Regions from separate parts of the Rhizobium sp. 3T7 genome, predicted to be linked through region 1. Evidence: riboswitches for the same ligand, from Rfam matches in the RefSeq annotation. Region 1 holds a riboswitch; each other region holds the start of a gene.
What was found. Region 1 has a riboswitch for cobalamin ahead of bluB (5,6-dimethylbenzimidazole synthase). Riboswitches for the same ligand answer to the same signal wherever they lie in the genome.
Positions count from the first base shown of each region.

Region 2: it holds a riboswitch for cobalamin, as region 1 does, so the genes downstream of both, cobU (bifunctional adenosylcobinamide kinase/adenosylcobinamide-phosphate guanylyltransferase) here and bluB (5,6-dimethylbenzimidazole synthase) in region 1, are expected to answer to the same signal.
Region 3: it holds a riboswitch for cobalamin, as region 1 does, so the genes downstream of both, K9B32_RS19310 (ABC transporter substrate-binding protein) here and bluB (5,6-dimethylbenzimidazole synthase) in region 1, are expected to answer to the same signal.

Region 1 covers NZ_JAIQXS010000001.1:389,131-394,411, forward strand. Annotated here, with positions in the region: gene K9B32_RS01960 (LTA synthase family protein) at 1-1,300, opposite strand, end outside; gene K9B32_RS01965 (TolB family protein) at 1,530-2,363, shown strand; cobalamin riboswitch at 2,389-2,571, shown strand; gene bluB (5,6-dimethylbenzimidazole synthase) at 2,611-3,348, shown strand; gene K9B32_RS01975 (DUF2865 domain-containing protein) at 3,308-4,384, opposite strand; gene K9B32_RS01980 (NADP-dependent malic enzyme) at 4,516-5,281, opposite strand, start outside.
Region 2 covers NZ_JAIQXS010000001.1:263,738-269,018, reverse strand. Annotated here, with positions in the region: gene cobN (cobaltochelatase subunit CobN) at 1-39, opposite strand, end outside; gene cobW (cobalamin biosynthesis protein CobW) at 49-1,098, opposite strand; gene cobU (bifunctional adenosylcobinamide kinase/adenosylcobinamide-phosphate guanylyltransferase) at 1,104-1,628, opposite strand; cobalamin riboswitch at 1,757-2,154, opposite strand; gene K9B32_RS01310 (chloride channel protein) at 2,402-4,192, shown strand; gene K9B32_RS01305 (cobyric acid synthase) at 4,189-5,281, opposite strand, start outside.
Region 3 covers NZ_JAIQXS010000014.1:65,647-70,927, forward strand. Annotated here, with positions in the region: gene K9B32_RS19295 (epoxide hydrolase family protein) at 1-975, shown strand, start outside; gene msrB (peptide-methionine (R)-S-oxide reductase MsrB) at 1,076-1,558, shown strand; gene K9B32_RS19305 (hypothetical protein) at 1,783-2,130, shown strand; cobalamin riboswitch at 2,152-2,381, shown strand; gene K9B32_RS19310 (ABC transporter substrate-binding protein) at 2,560-3,573, shown strand; gene K9B32_RS19315 (FecCD family ABC transporter permease) at 3,570-4,610, shown strand; gene K9B32_RS19320 (ABC transporter ATP-binding protein) at 4,607-5,281, shown strand, end outside.

The DNA.
Region 1 (5,281 bases):
TCGGCTCGTAGGGACCATGTCCCTGCAGGGTGACACCAAAGAAGAAGAACGGACGATCAATACCGTCGGCCTCGCGCATGATCTCCTTCATGAGCGACTCATCCGAAGCGAAGATACCCCTCTTTTCCATCGCAGGCATGGTTTCTTCAGAGCGGAACTGCTCGAAACCGAAGTCCTTGTAGACTTCGTTGCGGTTCCAGAACCAGCCGCTGAATGGATGCAGCGCGCGCGCCGCATAGCCCTCGCCGCGGAAGAACGTGGCGAGCGAGGGAACATCGCGACGAATGTATTGCTGATAGGGGATGCTGCCATATGGTAGGAAGGCATTGGAAAAGCCTGTCAACGCCTCGAATTCGACGTTGGCGGTCATGCCGCCGAACTCCGGTGAGAATACATGGCCAGACTGCTCGGCGCGAATAGTCGGCATGGGATCGGGCGACAGGCTCAGCGTCTTCAGTCGGGTCGGATCCCAGAACGATTCACTCATCAGCATGATCACGTCGGGCTTTTCTCGTGGGCCGCTGAGATAGCCGTAGTTCCGGCCGGGGATAGCATCAAGCGCCTGCGTACCGAAGCCGGCCGGTGCTGCAACGTCGGCCATCGGAATATTGAAGATGAAGGCGAGGATGAAGCCGTTGCTGCGGTAGTTTTCCTTCTGGTCCCACATCATCGGAACCACCTGAAGGCGGTCGCGGATGAAGGAATACTGGGAATAGTCCATTAATGACCCGAAAGCCGCGATAACGGGGAGGCCGACGCACAGGTGGCGGAGGCGAGAGGTCCTTGAGAGTTTCGGGAAGTTGCGCCAGGCGAAGCGCCAGAGGATGACAATCGCGCCAGCGGAAAGGGCAATGCCGACAACCATCGCAACAGCAGTCCAGGGGCGGTCGCGCACCATGACAGGAAGCAGTTCCATGATCTGGCGCCCGAAAAGAACGTCGGATGGATAAAGGGGGTCCGTGAGGTAATGCTGCTTCTGGTTGGAGACAATGGCGGGAACGAAGACCAGCGGTAGAACGATCAACGCCGAAATGAATTGTCTTCCCAAGGCGGCATCGAGCGACAGCATCAGGACAGTCAACATCACAACGGTCGTCATTCCGGGACGCGCCGGCGATGTCAGGAATTCGCGCACGTCGGTCAGCCCATCGCGGGCAATTATCTCGACCGCGGCCGTAGCAAAGAGAGCAAGCAGGGCGCAAAGAGCGACGCCGAGCGCTGTGCGTATAGCAGGCGACCGGACGCTTCCTCCGAAATCGGTGGAAAGCGACGCAAAGCGCGCTGCCGCTGCAGACCTCATTACCAACGCGATCAACCGGAAAACTCCAACGTCATAAAAGCTTCACCGAACTGTCACATCCTCGTCATGAATGCTAGATGAACCGTTAGGTTTCCCGCATTTGTGAGTGGTGGATAAGGCGCCGATCGCCCAAGAGACACGTCCAGTGGAAGCTGGCGTGGTGCATTTGCTTGTGCTGCGTGGCGGGCCGTCGTAGGTCTGACGGAGGTCGATGTCAGGAGGATTCAGATTGCGCAGTTCCGTCGAGATCTACAACATCACGACACGCGAGGCGCGCGTCGTCTGGCAAACCACGCAACTCGTGGAGGCGCCGAACTTTTCACCCGATGGTAGCTATCTTCTGCTGAACGGTGACGGTCTTCTGTACCGTCTGGCGCTTGACGGTTCGGGCAAGGTCGAAAAGGTCGATACCGGCTTTGCCACGGCCTGCAACAATGATCATGGCATTTCGCCTGATGGCCGTCAGATCGTCATTTCCGATAAGATTGAGTTCGGTAAGTCGACGATTTATGTGTTACCCGCCGAAGGCGGCGCGCCGCGTCTGGTGACGCAAAATCAGCCATCCTATTGGCACGGCTGGTCGCCCGACGGGACGCAACTGTCCTATTGCGGCATCCGCAACGACTTGTTCGATATCTACACGATTTCCGTGGATGGCGGCGAAGAAAAGCGATTGACGCACGGCGAGGGGCGCAATGACGGGCCGGACTACTCCGCTGACGGCCAATGGATCTACTTCAATTCCAGCCGCACAGGCCTCATGCAGATCTGGCGCATTCACCCGGATGGGACCGGCCTCGAGCAGATCACCAGCGACAATTATGGGAATTGGTTTGCTCATCCTTCGCCCAACAACGATAAAGTCCTGGTCCTTTCCTACGATCCCGACGTCTTCGACCACCCGCGCGATCTCAATGTACGGCTGCGGCTGATGGACATGGATGGGGGCAACCTGACAACACTCTTCGATCTCTTCGGCGGGCAGGGAACGATCAACGTGCCGAACTGGTCGCCGTCGGGCGATGAGTTCGCCTATGTGCGTTACTACCCGGTCTCTTCTTGAGGGATTGCATCGCGTGATTTTTGCCGGCATAGACCGTCCGTCGGGTGCCCGTCTCAGGCGGGAGAATCGGGAATTCGGTGAGAGACCGAAACGTGCCCAACGCTGTAAGGCTGACGACTGCCGCAACACGCCACTGGTCCAGTACCGGGAAGGCGCGGCAGTCGGATGACGCCAAGTCAGAAGACCGGCCCGACATCATAGACTGACCCGCGTGGACGGCGGGCGGTTGTGTTGTTGGGGATTGACGATGCGACCAGACCATTCAAGCTCCCTGTCGGGAGCTGCAGCCTTTTCGACCGAGGACCGTGACGCCGTCTACAGGGCGATTTCGACGCGCCGTGACGTGCGTTCGGAGTTTCTCCCGGATCCCATACCCGACGACGTCGTCAGCAGGCTTTTGACGGCTGCGCACCACGCGCCGTCTGTCGGATTCATGCAGCCCTGGAACTTCATCCTGGTGCGCGATCAGCGGATGAAGGAGGCGGTTTGGCAGGCGTTCGATCGCGCTAATCGCGAGGCCGGCGAGATGTTTCAGGGGGAGCGACAGCAGCTCTACCGGTCGCTGAAGCTGGAGGGCATCCGAGCCGCACCGCTCAGCATTTGCGTCACCTGTGATCCCGATCGCTGCGGTGATGTCGTTCTCGGACGAACCCACAACCGGCGAATGGACTCCTACTCAACGGTCTGCGCCGTGCAGAATTTGTGGCTGGCAGCGCGCGCCGAAGGTGTCGGGGTCGGCTGGGTGAGCATCTTTCACGAGTCCGATATCAAGGGGATTCTCGGCGTTCCCGAGCGGGTGGAGATCGTTGCCTGGCTGTGCCTAGGCTACGTCGATCAGCTCTATGACCAACCGGAACTGGCGGTCAAAGGTTGGCGCCAGCGCCTACCGCTGGAGGAGCTTGTGTTTATGGATCGTTGGGGCAAGTCTGCAGACTGGGCGGCTACTATTGCTGCGGTTGGGGACCTGGCTTTGCCGGGTTCTTGAGGTCGATCGTGCCTTGGTCGCCCGCCAGGAACTGCGGGCCGATCTGACGGACCTTGTTTGCCGGGTCGTAAGGCCTGTCAGGCACCTGTGGCTGCGGAACCGCGAGTGCGGCGGTCGGGCTCTTGGTCTCGGGCTTCTTGGTTTCGATCGTGGTGATCGACCCCTGCGGCGGTTCGCTGATGGATTGGCTTTTTCGCATCCGCTCGTAGTAGGCGTTGAGATCGCAGCTGCAGGACGATTTTTCGCCGGGCTTGCGGTTCTTGTAGGCGAAGGCATTCGGCATGGCGCTGTAGGGCGCGCCTGTCGCCGCGGAGATCATCTGCGATGTCTCGGTGCTGGAGACGTCGTGATAGAAGAGCTCGGTGTCGATGCCGGGACACATCTTCGAGCAGGTGTCGGCATCGCGGGCAAAGTCCTGGGATGTTGCGTTCGAGCTCAACGGAAAGAAGCCGCCGTCACAGCTTCGCACGCAGACGGTGTTCAGATGAGAGAGCGGCGACATGCCCGGGAGACCATCGCGGCGCCGGCTGGGATCACCACCCAACGGAATGAACGTGTCGCTTCGCAGCGCCTGATCTTCGATACTTGGTGGCGGCGCATATCCTTCGGCGCTGTCGGCGGGCCATTGTTCCTCGTTGCAGCCATTGTCATCGAGCGCGGCAAGAAGTTCGTTCCTCGTGCGGACATCCTCGCTTTGACCGCGCAGCTCGTCGCGACGCTGCTGGAGATAGCGGATATTGTCGACCATCTTGGATTCTGCACGCTCGAGTTCCCCGCAGTATCCGTCGTCGTCGCCGATCACCACCATGCTGCCGCTCGTGCAGCCGCTCTGGCGCAGATCGCTGCGCACCTTGCGAAGCTCAAGGTTCTGTTCTGCGATAGCGCTGGCGTACTTGCGCACCTCGGGCGTGCTGCCGATGATCTGCGGCAGGTCGGCAAGGCGGGCGCGCAGATCACCACAGATTGCCGGCATCTGGGCGTAGCTCGGGCCGGTCAAAGTAAATGCGGCTATGAGTGACAGAATCCAGCGGTTCAAGGCATCGTCCCATCGATGAGCAAATAGCAGGGTCGTCTGGCGCGGCTTTTTCGCCGCGCCTTCATTGCTAGCTCGTTTGTCTTAACGAGCTGCGGTCGGAATCCTACCGCATTTTCTCGATCTGCGGCAAATCACGCCGGCTGTGAAGCCTCCACGACAGCGAGGGCGGCCATGTTGACCACGCCGCGGGAAGTGACGGACGGCGCCAGAATGTGCGCGGGCAGGGCTGCACCGAGCAAGATCGGCCCGACGTGCAACCCGTCGATCATCGACTTTACGACGCCGAGCGTGATGTTGGCTGCATCGAGGTTCGGGAAAACCAGGAGGTTCGCTTCGTCGTGCAGGGTCGTGTCGGGCATGACGCGCTTGCGCAGGGCGTCGGAGATCGCGCTTTCGCCGTGCATTTCGCCGTCGACTTCGAGATCCGGCGCCGCCTCACGCACGAGCTTGAGAGCGGCCCGCATCTTCGTCGCGCTCTCGGACTCACGCGAACCGAAATTCGAATGGGATACGAGGGCAGCTCGCGGCGTGATGCCGAAGCGCTTGATTTCCTCGGCGGCAAGAACCGTGGACTCCGCAATCTCTTCCGCAGTCGGATTAAAGGTGACGTAGGTGTCGGTGAAGAAGGTGGCACCGCGCTGCGAGATCAGCAGGCTGAGCGCCGAGAAGTCGCACACGTCGTGTCGCTTGCCGATGATCTGGCGAACGTCGCGCAGATGTTTCTCGTAGCGGCCTTCCAGCCCACAGATGAGCGCATCTGCCTCACCCCGCTTCACGGCCAGGGCGCCGATGACAGTCGTGTTGGTACGAACGATGGTACGCGCTGCCTCCGGAATGACGCCGCGACGTCCAACGAGCGAGAAGTAGAGATCGACATATTCGCGGAAGCGTGGATCG
Region 2 (5,281 bases), 130 kb from region 1:
GTCACTTATCGTTCCCTGCTGTGCCAGGAGCAGATGCATTGGTCTGCCTTATGCCAGCGCTTCTATCGCCTTGCGAACTGCCGCTTCGTCCATCTCGTGCAGGCCGATGACGACCAGGCGAGTACCGCGCGCTTCGCCGGGCGCCCAGGCGCGATCGAAATAGTGGTCGATGCGGCTTCCGACCGCCTGCAACTGCAGACGCATCGGCTTGCCGGGAACATCGACGAATCCCTTGAGGCGCAGCACGTCATGCTGGCCGATGATCGACTTCAACGCGCCCACGAAGGCGGCAGGATCGGCAACGGGGCCGAGTTCCACGACAAAGCTGTCGAACTCGTCGTGGTCGTGCGGTAGGCCGTCCTCGTGCTCGAGTTCATGTTGGGACTTGCGGTTGATCACATCGTCTTCGGTACCCACGCCGAGCCCGAGCAGCACGCTCGCCGGAACCTCGCCATTGCGCGCCTCGATCATGACAGGCTTGCGGGCAATACGGGAAGCGACCTCGTCGCGCACGCGACCGAGGCCTGCCGCATCGAGAAGATCGGTCTTGTTGAGCACGATCAGATCGGCGCAGGTCAGCTGATCCTCGAAAAGCTCCTCGATCGGGCTTTCATGGTCGAGCGACTCGTCCTCAACCCGGCGGGCCTCGACGGCATCGTGGTCGTCGGCAAAGCGGCCGGCAGCAACGGCGGCGCTATCGACTACGGTGACCACGCCATCGACGGTGACCTGTGTGCGGATATCGGGCCAGTTGAAGGCGGCAACGAGCGGCTGCGGCAGCGCGAGGCCGGAGGTTTCGATGACGATGTGGTCGGGGCGCTGTTCGCGTTCCAAAAGCTTCGTCATCGTCGGAATGAAGTCGTCGGCAACCGTGCAGCAGATGCAGCCATTGGTGAGTTCGATGATGTCGTCCTCGGTGCAATTCTCGGCGCCGCAGCCCTTGAGCACCTCGCCGTCGACGCCGAGATCGCCGAACTCGTTGATAATCAGCGCGATCTTCTTGCCGTTCGTATTGGAAAGCAGATTGCGGATCATCGTCGTCTTGCCGGCGCCGAGAAAGCCGGTGATCACGGTCGCCGGGATTTTCTGCTGGTTCATGAAATTCAACCCTTCATCTTCAGCGGCAGACCTGCCGCGATAAAATACACATCCGCGGCTTCAGCCGCGATCATTTGATGCAAGCGGCCGGCATGATCCCGGAACTCCCGCGCCATGCGGTTTTCCGGAACGATGCCTAGACCGACCTCATTGGAAACGATGACGAGGCGCGCACGCGCCTTAGGCACGTAGGCGGCAAGCGAGGCGAACGCCGCCCCCATGTCGCGCTGCGCCATCATCAGATTGGTGACCCAAAGCGTCAGGCAATCGACAAGGATCGCCCGCCCCTGGCCATCGATCGCCCGCAGGCATCCGACAAGATCGAGCGGTTCTTCTTGGGTATGCCAGAGATCGCCGCGGTCGGCTTTGTGCTTGTCGATCCGGACGCGCATCTCGTCGTCCCAAGCCCGGCCCGTTGCCACATAATGGCGCTCCAGACCGGTCGAAACGACCAACTGCTCGGCAAAACGTGATTTTCCAGAGCGCGCACCGCCCAAGACGAAGGTCGCGCCGGATGATATCGGGTTCATGGAAAGTACTGTCCGATCTGCGGAAGTCTTCCGCGAGAAGCCGGAGCGGCTGCAAGACGCAGCCGGAAAGTCTCTCTTTCAGCCATGACAACCTCCGTGCTGGCAGCGGGCATCGCCCAGGAATGGGCTGTTCGCCCGGCACGATTGGCAGGTCTCCTGGCTCGCGGATTTTAGCTGCGATCGGGGCAGACCGGAAACCGGTCGCCCAGATCGTGCCAGCGGATCTTCCTCGCCTTCCCGGCTGCATTTCATGAAAAGGCGGACGATTCGTAGACGTTAAGAGGCGTCCAGCCCCGGTTGATCATGATGCACTGCCAGTGACTTTTCCGTCGCCGCTTCCGCGCCGCCCGCCTGCACTATTGCAGACCGTCAACCACGGGGAACCAACGCCGGACGGAAAACCCTGACCGCTCTACAGTCGCGGGGTCGGCTATGATGACGGTGCCCGGATTGGGTCCACCGCTTCACATTCCCTTTTCATCCGTACCGATTCAACCGGTCCGGAACCATCCGTTGTGAAGTCATCGTTAGGCAAGGCCACTGGCGAAGTCAATCGTGAGCCATCACTCACGACAACGACATTGCATGCCTCGGGCCGCGGTCTAGACGACCTTCTCTACCATATTTATCGTCTTTTATCAGTGGCTTACGTCACAAATAATTGTTGCCAGCGCCGGTCTTTTGCCGCAATTGCATCGCAAGCGGGTCGCGCCACCGATTGCCCTTCCCCTCACCGCACTTGACCGCGCCAGCGCCCGCCTAGTTTCCCTGCCATGCTCCTGAAAGTCGATATCCGCCGCTTCGGCCCGTTTCACACCCTTCTCGATATCGGGCGGATGCGCGCTCTGCTGCGGCGGAGCGAAATGGGGATGGTTATCGCCGGCGCGATCGTCGGGGTGATCTCCGGGCTGGCTGTGACAGGCATGAGCCTGGCCTCCCGTGCAATGCACAGGCTGATCTTCGGAATCAGCGACGTCGAGAGGCTGAGCTCCTCGCAGATCGATAACAAGTTCCTGCTGCTGACGGCACCGGTTTGCGGCGGCATCCTGCTCGGGCTTTTGCTGTTCATCCTCGCCAAGACCCGTAAGAAGCCGATGGTGGACCCGATCGAGGCAAACGCTCTGCATGGCGGTCGGCTATCGCTCACCGACAGCATTCTGGTGGCCGTCCAGAACCTAGTTTCGAACGGATTCGGCGCTTCGGTGGGCCTGGAAGCCGGCTACACACAGCTGGCGGCCGGTCTGGCCTCGAAGCTTGGCCTGAAGTTGCAGCTTCGCCGGTCGGACCTGCGCGTTCTCGTCGGATGCGGCGCGGCCGGTGCGATTGCCGCGGCCTTCAATGCGCCGCTGACCGGCGCCTTCTATGCCTTCGAGCTCATCATTGGCACATACACCATCGTCTCGCTGACGCCGGTCGTCGTTTCCGCACTGGTCGCGACCCAGGTCGCGCGGCTGCTGGCCGGCAGCGATTTCCTGATCGATGTTGGCGAATTCGGCTCGGTCATGCCGGCGGACTATGTCCCGGCTCTGCTGCTCGGTGCCGTCTGCGCGGGCGTTGGCATTCTCATCATGCAGGGCGTCGCCTCGATCGAGGAACTGGCGCGCCGGAGTTCCATCGCAACACCGCTGCGCCCTGCCCTTGGCGGCATCGTCGTCGGTCTCCTGGCCCTTATCACGCCGCAGGTCCTGTCAGCGGGACACGGAGCGCTGCACCTCAATCTCGGGCGCGATGTCGCTATTCCGGTCCTCATTGGGCTGCTTCTCCTCAAGGCCTTCGCCTCCGCGATCTCGATCGGCTCGGGTTTCAGAGGCGGCCTCTTCTTCGCGTCGCTGTTCATGGGGGCGTTGCTCGGCAAGCTATTTGCCTATTCCGCACCCTATTTCGCCCATGCGACGCTGACACCCGTCATCTACGCGGTCGTCGGCATGAGTTCGCTCGCAGTCGCCGTTATTGGCGGCCCCCTGACGATGACGTTCCTGGCGCTGGAGATCACCGGCGACTTTCCGATCACGGCGCTTGTCCTTGCGGCCGTCATCACTTCCTCACTCGTCGTGCGCAGCACCTTCGGCTACTCCTTCGCAACATGGCGCTTCCACCTGCGTGGCGAGAGCATTCGCAGCGCCCACGATGTCGGCTGGATTCGCAACCTAACGGTCGGCCGGCTGATGCGCGCCGATGTGAAGACCGCCAACGCCACTCTCTCGATCGACGAGTTCAAGGAGCGCTTCCCCATTGGTTCGGCGCAGCGGGTCGTCCTGGTGGACGACACGGGCAAATACAGCGGCCTGGTGCTCGTTCCGGATATTTACGCGAACCTGACCGACACCGACGACACCGGCAAGGATCTCAGCGAATTCATCCGCTACAAGAACGATTTCCTGCAGCCGCAGATGAACGCCAAGCAGGCAGCCGCCATCTTCGACAAGACCGAAAGCGAAGCGCTGGCCGTCGTCAACAATCTGATTGAGCGCAAGGTTGTCGGGCAGCTGAGCGAGGCCTATACGCTCCGCCGCTATAGCGAAGAACTCGATCGCCGCCGCCGCGAAATATCTGGCGAGATCTAACCGAAGAGCTTGTCAAGCCAGCGCCGGTCAAGACAGGCTTCCAACTCGGCCGCAATGTCGTCAAGGGCTTTTTCGACGCCCCCCCGGTAATCGTTCGTTTCGCCCGAAAGACCGAAACTTCGCAGCAAATTGGCACGATAAATGTCACTCGTGAAGAGCCCGTGCAGATATGTGCCGGCAATCCGGCCGTCTGCGGATACTGCACCGTCCGGCTTTCCATCGATGATCGCGAACGGCCGGCCGCAATCCTCTCCGACGGTGATGCCGAGGTGGATCTGATAGCCTGCAAGCGGCGCGCCGTCTTCCACCGCCACGGCGACGCTGTTCCGCACCGTCTTTTCCGGTGCCATCTCCGTCTCGACATCCAGTAGGCCGAGACCGGTAGTCTCCACCGCATCTCCCTCGATGCCCAAGGGGTCGCGGACCTTACGTCCGAGCATCTGATAGCCGCCGCAAATGCCGAAGACCCGGCCACCCCGTTTCACATGGGCCAGGAGATCGGCATCCCAACCCTGCGTGCGCATATCCGCCAGGTCTGATATCGTCGACTTCGAACCGGGCAGGATGACCAGACGGGCGTCCGACGGCAGCCGCTCGCCGGGGCGGACAAAAACCAACTCGACATCCGGCTCCGCAGCCAGCGGATCCAGATCGTCGAAATTCGCGATGCGGGAAAAGACCGGTACGGCAATCCTCAGCGCAGCCTTACCGCCTCGTGCCAGGCGCTCCAGCGCCACCGAGTCCTCGGCCGGCAATTGCGAAGCGTGTTTGAGCCACGGCACCACACCGAAGCATGGCCACCCAGTATGATCCTCTACAGCATCGATCCCTGCATCAAACAGCGAAACGTCGCCGCGGAACTTGTTGATGATGTAGCCGGATATCATTGCCCGGTCTTCCCCGGATAGGATCGTATGTGTGCCGACCAGCGAAGCGATCACACCGCCCCGATCGATATCGCCCACCAGGACGACGGGCACACCGGCGTGTGCCGCAAATCCCATATTGGCGATATCGCCGGCCCTGAGATTGATTTCGGCAGGTGAGCCGGCGCCTTCCACGATTACAAGGTCTGCTCTGATCGAAACT
Region 3 (5,281 bases), on a different contig from region 1:
CCGCAGTTTACGACGACGATCGATGGGGTGGACATCCACTTCATTCACGTTCGTTCGAAGCACAAGGATGCGCTGCCGCTCATCGTCACACACGGATGGCCGGGCTCTGTCATCGAGCAGTTGAAGATCATCGAGCCGCTGACGAACCCGAGGGCGCACGGCGGCACGGCGTCGGATGCCTTCGATCTGGTTATCCCGTCGATGCCCGGTTACGGCTTTTCCGGTAAACCAACCACGACCGGCTGGGACCCGATCCGCATTGCGCACGCCTGGATCGAATTGATGAAGCGGCTTGGCTACACCAGATACGTGGCGCAGGGCGGCGATTGGGGCGATGCGGTAACCGAACAGATGGCTCTGATCGCTCCTCCGGAATTGATCGGCATTCATGTCAACATGCCGGCGACCGTTCCAGCCGATATCGCCGCGGCGCTTCAACCCGGCGGCACGCCACCGAAAGGCCTCTCGCCCGAAGAACAGCATGCCTATGATCAACTGGACGATTTCTACAAGCACGGGCTTGGCTATGCGATCGAAATGGCGAACCGTCCGCAGACGCTCTATGGGATCGCGGACTCGCCGGTCGGTCTGGCAGCATGGATGATCGACCACGATATCCGCAGCTACGAGATGATCGCACGCGTCTTCGATGGAAAGGCCGAAGGCCTGACGCGGGACGATATCCTGGACAACATTACACTCTACTGGCTGACGAACACGGCCGTCTCGTCGGCGCGGCTCTACTGGGAAAACAAGCTGGCGTTCTTTGCCGTCAAGAATGTCACCATTCCGGTCGCTGTTAGCATTTTTCCGGATGAGATCTATGCGGCTCCGCGCAGCTGGACGGAACGCGCCTATCCGAAGCTCATCCACTACAACAAGCTCGACAAGGGCGGGCACTTTGCTGCCTGGGAGCAGCCGAAGGGCTTCGCTTCGGAGCTCAGAGCAGCCTTCCACTCGCTGCGGTCGGCGTAGGGGCGGTTAGGACGGCGCTTCAGCGGCGCCGTCTCTTTGGTGACGGTAATCTGCGCGAAGAAGGTCTCGGGAAACCGCCGGGATCGAAGGAGAACCAGGAATGCGTGACGTCGTCGAATTGCAGTTCGATCTTACCCCTCCCACTCGGGAACAGATGGAGCAGCTTGTGGCGGACCTCAGCGAGGAGGATCGCCATCTGCTTTTGGAGCATGGTGAGGAGGCGCCATTCTGTGGCGTGTTCCTCCACGAGCGACGCGAGGGGTTCTTTACCTGCCGGCTCTGCGGCCTTCCGCTGTTCAAGGCCATTGCGAAATTCGAAAGCGGTACAGGCTGGCCGAGCTTCACGGCCCCGGCAGCCGACAATCACCTGCGGCGCGTTCGTGATACCCGCTACGGCATGCTCAGAACGGAAATCGTTTGCGCGCGTTGCGACGCGCATCAGGGGCACGTCTTTCCCGACGGCCCGCCGCCGACAGGCGAGCGCTTCTGCATCAATTCTGGGTCGCTCGAGTTCACCCCGAAAGGGCAGCCGCTTCCCGACAAGCTTGGCCACGGTGGCCCAGAAGGAGAGCCAGCACGATAGATGCTGGCCGTGCCGGAGCGCAATCGTCGGCGTCGAGACGGCGAATGCTCCGGCCCACAGGCGAGTTTTAACCGATCATCAACGCTGATGGGCGACTTCCTTGCGATTTGTCGCAACTGGCGTGCGGCCCAGTCTGTTGATGATTGCGCAATGCACAGGTCCGTCTATTTTGGCCGCATCAACTCGGCGCTTCAACACTTCGCGCGCAACCGGGGCAGGGGATCATGAAAGCGGCCTTCCATACGACCTTGGGGATCTTCGTGGTCCTTCTACCAGCAGCGGCCTTTTGTCAGTCAGGCGGTTGGCAATCCAACGGCAGTGGTACGAGCACCTGGCATGTGTCGCCATCGGAAGGCACCTGCAACGTCAGTCAGGCGCAGAACCGGGCCCGCCGCGCTGGCATCTACCGCACCGACCTTGTCTATCGTGACGAGAACGTTCTGACGCTGAGGGGACTGACCGAATGGGGCGATCGTCGGGAGATCACCTTTGCCAACATCCGAGGATGTCCTGAGGTCGGGTTTCAAGATATGCAGCAGAGCCAACCCGCACGAGCGCCAACCAATCGATGACTTGACGTCGCACGGCTCGCCGGCGTAACTGAGCGCGACGGTTCCCCAAGGACGACTCTAAGGGGATTAATAGGGAACACGGTGAGGACGACCCAAGAGGGACCAAAACCGTGGCTGCCCCCGCAACTGTAGGCGGATTGTCGCTCATCCGAGGTCGATTAGGACCATGTCACTGCGAACCAAATCGCGGGAAGGCAGATGAAGGCATATATCCGTGAGCCAGGAGACCTGCCGTCAATCACGATCCAATCACCCGGGCGGGGATGCCCGGAAAGGAACAGCCATGATTGACCTGAGCCTTCACCGATATAGAGCCTACATCCGTCTCGATTGGGTTTTCCGCCGCTAGCATTAACTCGGCGTGCCGTCATTCCATGCGGTTACGCCGGCAATAGACGCTGGCCCCTTTCCTCCTAATCGAGATTCCCTATGCGTAGATTTCTTGCAGCCATTGCGCTTGCCTTCGGCTTTGGCTTGGCAGCGCCAAGTCTTGCCGCCACCCAGTATCCATTGACCATCAACAATTGCGGCCGCGAGGTCGTCTTCAATAAGGCGCCGGCGAAAATCGTATCGGTCGGTCAGGGCATGACCGAAGTTCTTTTCTCGCTCGGGCTGGCGGACAGGATTGCCGGAACGGCAGTCTGGGTCGGCCCGGTTTTGCCGCAATATGCCGAAGTCAACGCGAGGATCAAACGGCTTGCCGACAACGATCCGAGCTTTGAATCCGTCGTCGGTCAGGAGCCGGATCTGGTCGCCGCCGAGTTTGAGTGGCACGTCGGTCAGCAAGGGTCCATCGGCAAGCGGGAGCAATTCGCCGAACTCGGCATCAATACCTACATCGCGCCGGCGGATTGCGTCGCCAAGATCAATGCCGACAGCGGCGACGGCGTTCGCAAGGAACTGTTCACGATGAACCTGATCTATCGGGAGATCGCTGAGCTGGCCGAAATCTTCGACATCACGGACCGCGGCAATGCGCTCATCGCCGAACTGCAGCAACGCGAAGCGCGGGCTGTCGCATCGGTTGCCGGTACCGCTGCGAAGAACCTCCCGGTCGTCTTCTGGTTCTCCAGCAAGGAAATCAACGGCGATGCATTCATCGCCGGAAAGAACAGCGCCCCGGCCTATATCCTGAAGATGCTCGGTGCGAAGAATGTGGTCGCGACAGACGAGGAGTGGCCGCTCGTCGGCTGGGAGACGATTGCAGAGGCCAATCCAGCTGTTATCGTCGTAGCCACGATGGACCGGCGCCGCTATGGGGCGGATGACCCCACGGTAAAGCTCAACTTTCTGGCAAAGGACCCGGTCACGAGCCAACTCGATGCCGTCAGGAATAAGCGCTTCGTCATGATGGATGCCCAATCGATGAACCCGACGATTCGGACGATCGACGGGATCGAGATACTGGCGAAGGGCATCAGTTCCTTCGGTCTGGCGCAGTGAGCGGCGCCATTCTCAGGCAGTCGGTACGGTGGGCGCATGGTGCGCTCGCCGTTGCTGCATTCTCCCTGCTTGCTCTAATGATTGGTCTCGCCGTTTCGATCGGGGAGATATCGATCCCGTTGGCGACGACCGCGAAAGCGGTGTCGAACCGCCTCCTCGGTACGACTTTCGAGCTTAGCCGCATCCATCAAGGCATCATCTGGGACTATAGATTGAGCCGAGCCTTGGTGGCCGCAAGTGCCGGGGCGTCGCTCGCGCTCAGCGGCGCGGTTCTGCAGGCGTTGCTGCGCAACCCGTTGGCCGAACCCTACGTGCTCGGCGTTTCCGCAGGAGCCTCGACCGGCGCTGTTGGCGTGATGCTGCTCGGCTTCGGCTATGGTGTTCTCAGCCTGTCCAGCGGCGCCTTTATCGGCGCCGTGATCGCCTTCCTGCTCGTTGCCTTTCTTGCGGCAGGCGCCGGAGGCACTAGCGAGCGCATCATTCTTTGCGGCGTCGCCGGATCGCAGCTCTTCAATGCGGCCACCTCCTATATCGTCACGACCTCGGCAAATGCCGAGCAGGCGAGGGGCGTCATGTTCTGGTTGCTTGGCTCGCTGAGCGGTGTCCGCTGGCCTGACGTCTATCTGGCCGTGCCGGTGACGGTGCTCGGCTTCATCGTTTCGCTGTTCCATGTGCGGGCGCTGGATGCCTTCGTCTTCGGAACGGACGCGGCGGCATCGTTGGGTATTGCGGTCAGGCGTGTGCAGGTGGTGCTTCTTGGAACAACGGCGCTGATGACAGCAACCGTGGTCAGCATGGTTGGCGCAATCGGTTTTGTCGGACTGGTCATCCCGCATGCCGCGAGGTTCCTCGTCGGGCCCACGCATGATCGCCTGCTTCCGGCGACCGTGCTCGGCGGCGCGATCTTCATGGTCGGCGCCGATATCATCTCGCGGATCATCATCCCGCAACAAGTCTTGCCAATCGGGGTCGTCACGGCCTTGTTCGGCGCGCCTGCCTTTGCGGTCATCCTTTATCGCGCTCGGAGGACGGCATGAGCATCAGCCTCGACAATGTGAGCTTTACAGCAGGCAACTCGCTGATCCTCAACGGCGTCAGCCTGACGGTGCAGGCAGGAACGGTTCTCGGGCTGCTCGGGCCCAACGGATCCGGCAAGTCGAGTCTGTTGCGGCTGATCTGCCGGTTGCGGAAGGTGCGCAGCGGCATTGTTCGTTTGGGCGAGAGCGACGTTTCGACTATGGCGCGGAGCGATCTCGCGCGCCGTGTTGCTTTCGTCGAGCAGCAGGCGACAACCGAGACGCAGTTGACCGCAAAGGATGTTGTGCGCCTCGGGCGCACGCCTCATCGCAGTCTCCTGTCGCCCTTGGGTGCAAAGGATGATGCTGCCGTGGATGAGGCGCTCTCGCGCGTCGGCATGGAAGGCCGAGCGAGGCAACTTTGGCAGACGCTCTCCGGCGGCGAGCGGCAGCGTGTCCATATCGCGCGTGCCCTTGCGCAGAGCCCGACCGAACTACTCCTTGATGAGCCTACAAACCACCTGGACATCCAGCATCAGCTCGAGATCCTGGGCCTGATTTCCAGGCTCGGCGTCACCTGCATCGTCGCGCTGCACGATCTCAATCTGGCCGCCATGTTCTGCGATCAGCTGGCTGTGCTCCAGCGGGGTAAAATCGTTGCGACGGGGACGCCGCAGCACGTGCTGACGCGG